DNA from 2 places in the Bradyrhizobium sp. USDA3010 genome. Region 2 is predicted to be linked to the other one. Evidence: riboswitches for the same ligand, from Rfam matches in the RefSeq annotation. Region 2 holds a riboswitch; the other holds the start of a gene.

Region 1 (3,404 bases), on a different contig from region 2:
GCAATTTCTCCTGACGTGTAACTGGTCAAAGCCGGCTTATTCGTTATGCATGCGGTTCGTTATTTAGGCGAACTAACATGCTGTATGGCTTGTGAAATCGAGACTTGCATCAAGCGCAATGCGCGTCAATCGGTTTCCGGCAGGATCGAACGTATACGAACGAATGAGCGGCAGGTTCAGCGCATTTGACTTTACAAAGTCGTCTTCCGAGCTTTTCGTACGGCACGCGAACGCGTATCGGCGCGCACAAACAACAAGAGAGAAAAGACATGAACCCCGCCAATCTTCCTTTTGATTCCGAAGCGATGCTGCAGGGGCTGCGCAGCTGGGTGGAATGCGAGAGCCCGACATGGGATGCGGCCGCGGTCGAGCGCATGCTCGACCTCGCCGCGCGCGAGATGGCGGTCATGGGTGCGACGATCGAACGCATCGCGGGACGCCAGGGCTTTGCCGGCTGCGTCCGCGCCCGTTTTCCCCATCCGAAACAAGGCCAGCCCGGCATCCTCATCGCCGGCCATCTGGACACCGTGCACCCGGTCGGCACCATCGAAAAGCTGGCGTGGCGGCGCGAAGGCAACAAGTGCTTCGGGCCCGGTATCTTCGACATGAAGGGCGGCAACTATCTGTCGATCGAGGCGATCCGGCAGTTGGCGCGCGCGTCCTTTACGACGCCGCTGCCGATCACCGTGCTGTTCACGCCCGATGAAGAGGTCGGCACGCCGTCGACGCGCGACATCATCGAGGCCGAAGCCGCGCGCAACAAATACGTGCTGGTGCCGGAGCCCGGACGGCCGAACAACGGCGTCGTCACCGGCCGCTACGCGATTGCGCGCTTCAATCTGGAAGCTGTCGGCAAGCCGAGCCATGCCGGCGCGACGTTGTCCTCCGGCCGTTCCGCGATCCGCGAAATGGCCCGGCAAATCATTGCGATCGACGGCATGACCACCGAAGACTGCACCTTCTCGGTCGGCATCGTGCATGGCGGGCAATGGGTCAATTGCGTCGCAACGACCTGCACCGGCGAAGCGCTCAGCATGGCCAAGCGCCAGGCCGATCTCGACCGCGGCGTCGAGCGCATGCTGGCGCTGTCGGGCACCGCCAACGACGTCACCTTCAAGGTGACGCGCGGCGTCACCCGCCCGGTATGGGAGCCGGATGCCGGCACCATGGCGCTCTATGAAAAGGCCAAGGGCCTTGCAGCGGCGATGGGCCTCGATCTGCCGCACGGCAGCGCCGGCGGCGGATCGGACGGCAACTTCACTGGTGCGATGGGCATCCCTACCCTCGACGGCCTCGGCGTTCGCGGCGCCGATGCACATACGCTCAACGAGCATATCGAGATCGAGAGCCTCGTCGAGCGCGGCCGCCTGATGGCGGCGCTGCTGGCGACGCTGGACTGACATCGATTTGCACTGCACAACACGTTGGCACTGCCGGATCGAAATTTAGCCTTGTCCAATTTTGAGGCTTCGCCTACGGTCCGGCCGTCCAACGCGACGATGCGGGAGAGATCGAAGCCACAACATTCGTGTTGTTGCTTCGGCGCCGACGGAGCAACCGCCCCGGAAACTCTCAGGCAAAAGGACTGTATCGTCAGGACGATCTGGAGAGAGACGGACACGACCGCATCAAGGGCCGTGACGTCCACCGAAGGGGATAGTCTGCCATCGGGCCCTGGCCCGATGCGGATCAAGCTCTCAGGTACCGTGACAGATGGGGCGCCGACGCCGGTTTCACCGGTGGTTCGGCGACTCTAACCCACGGGAGCCTGAAGACCACCATGCCTCACATCGCAATCATTGGCGCCGGCATCACCGGCGTGACGACAGCCTATGCCCTGCTCGAACGCGGCTATCGGGTGACTGTCCTCGACAGGCATCGCTATGCCGCGATGGAAACTTCGTTCGCCAACGGCGGACAGCTTTCTGCCAGCAATGCGGAAGTGTGGAACAGCGCCGCGACCATTCTCAAGGGGTTGCGCTGGATGCTTCGCAGCGACGCGCCGCTGCTGATGAACCCGAAGCCGAGCTGGCACAAATATTCCTGGATCGGCGAGTTCGTCGGCCACATCGGGCGCTATCGTGCCAACACCATCGAGACGACGCGGCTCGCAATCGAGGCGCGCAAGCATCTGTTCTCGATCGCACAGCGCGAGAATATCGCCTTCGATCTCGAACGCCGCGGCATCCTGCACGTCTATCACGACAAGGCCGGCTTCGAGGCGGGCCTGCGCGTCAACACGCTGCTGCAACAAGGCGGGCTCGACCGCCGGCCGGTGACGGCGGACGAAATCCGCAGCATCGAGCCCGCGCTGCAAACGACCTGCTATGGCGGCTTCTTCACGCCGTCGGACGCGACCGGCGATATCCACAAGTTCACGCGCGGGCTCGCCGACGCCTGCATCCGCCGCGGCGCGAGCTTCGTCCATGAAGCCGACGTCGATGCGATCGCGCGCGGCGACGACGGTTTCCGCATCGGCTGGAACGAAGCCGCTTCGCACGATGCTGAGGTCGCGAGGCGACATGAGTTGCAGGCGGACGGCATCGTCATTTGCGCCGGCGTCGCGAGCCGCCACTTCGCAGGCCTGCTCAACGACCGCGTCAACGTCTATCCGGTGAAGGGCTATTCGATCACCGTGCAGCTCGATGCGCCGCAAAGCCAGGACGCTGCGCCAACCGTCAGCCTGCTCGATGAGGCGGCGAAGATCGTCACCAGCCGGCTCGGCGCCGACCGCTTCCGCGTCGCTGGCACCGCCGAGTTCAACGGCTTCAACCGCGACATTCGCGCCGACCGCATCCAGCCGCTGGTGGATTGGGTGCGGCAGCATTTTCCCGGCATCGACACGTCGAGGGTCGTGCCGTGGGCCGGCCTGCGCCCGATGATGCCGAACATGATGCCGGTGGTGCGCGCCGGACGGTATCCGGGCGTGTTCTACAACACCGGCCACGGTCATCTCGGCTGGACGCTGTCGGCTGCGACGGCACAGATGGTGGCAGGCGCGATTGATGACTGCGCGACCTCGACGCGCCCTCGGTGTTGCCGTCGCAGGTCGATGCGACCGAGGCCGCCCGCGCAGCTTTCCCCTAATTATCCGGTCGACGAGGAAGAATATGAGCGTATTTGCGTGTGGCCAAGTCGGAATTCGCTGAGAAACACCGCATGACAACGACTAGCGTCATATTGGGGAAAAGCGCTTCAGCGCGGGAGGGGACAATGCGCATTGGGGTGGCGGACACGCATGAGACGCTGACCAAGCCGGATCAGATTGCCGCGGAGCTGTGCGCGGCCGTCGATCGAAACTTCGACGATCAGATCGCATTCCTGTCGCGCATGGTGCAGTTCCGCAGCTTGCGCGGACAGGAAGCGCCGCAACAAGCTTGGCTGGCCGAGCAATTCGCAAAGCG
Region 2 (3,404 bases):
CCTTCTCGCGCTGACGGTTCATCGCGTCGGTGAACGAGGCCTGGTCGACGCTGATGCCGCGCGACTTCAGCGCGTCCTGCGTCAGGTCCAGCGGGAAACCATAGGTGTCGTACAGCGTGAACGCGGTGTCGCCGTCGAACATGTCGCCCTTCTTGAGGCCGGCGCTCTTCTCGTCGAGGATCGACAGGCCGCGCACCAGCGTCTTGCGGAAGCGGGTCTCTTCCAGCTGCAGTGTCTCCTCGATCAGCTTCTCCGCGCGCACCAGGTCCGGATAGGCCTGGCCCATCTCGCGGACCAGCGCCCAGACCAGGCGATGCATCAGGGGCTCGCTCGCACCCAGAAGCTGCGCGTGGCGCATCGCGCGGCGCATGATCCGGCGCAGCACATAGCCGCGGCCCTCGTTCGACGGCAGCACGCCGTCGGCAATCAGGAACGCCGAAGAGCGCAGATGGTCGGCCATCACCCGGTACGACGCCACGTTCTGCGGGTTCGGCCCATGGCCGAGGGCCGAAGCGGCCGCATCGATCAGGTGGCGGAACAGATCGGTCTCGAACACGCTCTCGACGCCCTGCAGGATGCAGGCCATGCGCTCCAGCCCCATGCCGGTGTCGATCGAGGGACGCGGCAGCGCCACGCGCTCCTCCTTCGTCACCTGCTCGTATTGCATGAACACCAGGTTCCAGAATTCGAGGAAGCGATCGCCGTCCTCTTCCGGGCTGCCCGGAGGTCCGCCCCAGACATGCTCGCCGCGATCGATGAATATCTCGGAGCACGGACCGCACGGGCCGGTATCGCCCATCGCCCAGAAATTGTCCGAGGTCGCGATGCGGATGATGCGATCATCCGAGAAGCCCGCGATCTTCTTCCAGTAGCCCGCCGCCTCGTCGTCGGTGTGGTAGACGGTGACGAGCAGCTTGTCCTTCTTCAGCCCGAAATCCTTGGTGATCAGATTCCAGGCGAGCTCGATCGCGCGCTCCTTGAAGTAGTCGCCGAACGAGAAGTTGCCGAGCATCTCGAAGAAGGTGAGATGGCGCGCGGTGTAGCCGACATTGTCGAGGTCGTTATGCTTGCCACCGGCGCGGACGCACTTCTGCGACGTCGTGGCACGCTGATAGCCGCGCCTCTCGACGCCGGTGAAGACGTTCTTGAACTGCACCATGCCGGCATTGGTGAACATCAGGGTCGGGTCGTTGCGCGGAACCAGCGGCGACGACGCCACGATCTCGTGGCCGTTCTCCTTGAAGAAGTTCAGAAATGTCGACCTGATGTCGTTGACGCTGCTCATGTTCATCCAATCGGAAAAAGGGGCCGGCCAGCCGCAAAAAGGCGTCATTTTCCGGCCGAACGCTTTTAGACATTGCCAGCTGCGGTGTCCAGAAACTGTGCAGGCGGATCATGGGCTTGCCGCGGCAGCACAAAGCCCCATTGGATAGCAGCAAGAGCTGCGTTGACAGTCTTGGTGGCGCCGTGTTTTCTACCTACCTGTTACCCCGTCACGTCGGGAGAGACCGGCCTTACTGCCGGCGCCGAAGGAGCAACCGCCCCGGAAACTCTCAGGCAAAAGGACCGCGTGACGTCTAACATCTGGAAAGAGGCGCTGGGTTCTCCCCGATGCGTCCGCCGACGGGATAATACTCTCAGGCACAGCGACAGATGGGGCTTTCTGCAGGTTTCTCAAGGGGAAATAGGTCCCCGGCGGGAACCGCGAGGGCCCTGTGATGCTTGCGCGCGAAACCTCCCCGCTGAAACAGACCCCGCTGCACGCGCTGCATCTGGCGCGCGGCGCCAAGATGGTGCCGTTCGCCGGCTACGACATGCCGGTGCAATACACGGCCGGCGTGCTGAAGGAGCACCTGCACACCCGCAAGGAGGCCGGCCTGTTCGACGTGTCCCACATGGGACAGCTCGTGCTGAAGGCCAAATCCGGCAAGGTCGGCGACGCGGCGCTCGCGCTGGAAAAACTGGTGCCGCAGGACATCGTCGGCATCGCGCCGGGACGGCAGCGCTACGCGCAATTCACCAACGACGACGGCGGACTGCTCGACGACCTGATGGTCGCGAATTTCGGCGATCACCTGTTCCTGGTGGTCAACGCGGCCTGCAAGGCCGAGGACGAGGCGCATCTGCGCGCGCATCTCTCCGACGCGTGCGAGATCGTGTCGCTGGCCGACCGCGCGCTGATCGCATTGCAGGGACCAAAGGCCGAATCGGCGCTGGCGAAACTTTGTGCAGATGTCAGTTCGATGAAATTCATGGACGCTGGTCCCCGCCGCGTTGGCGACATCGACTGCTTCGTCTCTCGCTCCGGCTATACCGGCGAGGACGGTTTTGAGATTTCCGTGCCCGCAGACAAGGCGGAGGCCCTGGTCACCGCACTCCTGGACAATCCCGACGTGCTGCCGATCGGGCTCGGCGCGCGCGATAGCCTGCGGCTCGAGGCCGGGCTTTGTCTCTATGGCCACGATATCGACACCACGACGACCCCGGTCGAAGGCGCGCTGGAATGGTCGGTGCAGAAAGTCCGCCGCAGCGGCGGCGCCCGGGCCGGCAGTTTTCCTGGCGCCGACAAGATTCTCGCGCAATTCGCACAGGGCGCCGCTCGCCGCCGCGTCGGCCTGAAGCCCGACGGCCGCGCACCGGTGCGCGAAGGCGCTGCCCTGTTCGCCGATCCGACCTCGACCGAGCCGATCGGCAAGGTGACCTCGGGCGGCTTCGGCCCGAGCCTCAATGCGCCGGTTGCGATGGGCTATCTGCCGACATCCCTTTCCGCGCTCGGCACCACGGTTTTCGCCGAAGTGCGCGGCCAACGGCTGCCGCTCAAGGTCGCCGCCACGCCCTTCGTCCCCAATACCTACAAACGCTAAACGCCAAAGGATCGATCCCCATGACGACGCTGTACACGTCCGACCACGAATGGCTCCGCATCGAGGGCGACGTCGCCACGATCGGGATCACCGATTACGCGCAGTCGCAGCTCGGCGACGTCGTGTTCGTCGAACTGCCCAAGGTCGGCCGCAGCCTGAAGAAAGCCGAGGCCGCCGCGGTCGTCGAATCCGTCAAGGCCGCCTCCGACGTCTACGCGCCGATCACCGGCGAAGTGATCGAGGTCAACGAGGCGCTCGCCGCCGAGCCCGCGCTGGTCAATTCGGATGCCGGCGGCAAGGCCTGGTTCTTCAAGCTCAGGATTGCCGACAAGGGCGAACTCGGCGGCCTGATGGACGAGGCCGCCTACGCCGCGCACACCGCCTGAGGATCAGTCTTTAAGGATCAAGCCATGAACGCGCCCTTCAAGCCGATCAACGAAGCCGCCACCGATTTCGTCCGCCGCCACATCGGACCATCCCCGCGCGACGTCAACGCGATGCTGGAAACGGTCGGCGCCGCGAGCCTGCAGGCGCTGATGA

What was found. Region 2 has a riboswitch for glycine ahead of gcvT (glycine cleavage system aminomethyltransferase GcvT). Riboswitches for the same ligand answer to the same signal wherever they lie in the genome.
Region 1: it holds a riboswitch for glycine, as region 2 does, so the genes downstream of both, AC066Y_RS33220 (D-amino acid dehydrogenase) here and gcvT (glycine cleavage system aminomethyltransferase GcvT) in region 2, are expected to answer to the same signal.

What each region holds. Positions count from the first base shown of each region.
Region 1 is NZ_JBWJZD010000030.1:67,512-70,915, reverse strand. It holds gene AC066Y_RS33225 (M20/M25/M40 family metallo-hydrolase) at 270-1,400, shown strand; glycine riboswitch at 1,493-1,598, shown strand; glycine riboswitch at 1,602-1,715, shown strand; gene AC066Y_RS33220 (D-amino acid dehydrogenase) at 1,781-3,163, shown strand; gene AC066Y_RS33215 (ArgE/DapE family deacylase) at 3,214-3,404, shown strand, end outside.
Region 2 is NZ_JBWJZD010000007.1:266,048-269,451, reverse strand. It holds gene alaS (alanine--tRNA ligase) at 1-1,285, opposite strand, end outside; glycine riboswitch at 1,489-1,579, shown strand; gene gcvT (glycine cleavage system aminomethyltransferase GcvT) at 1,719-2,864, shown strand; gene gcvH (glycine cleavage system protein GcvH) at 2,885-3,250, shown strand; gene gcvP (aminomethyl-transferring glycine dehydrogenase) at 3,275-3,404, shown strand, end outside.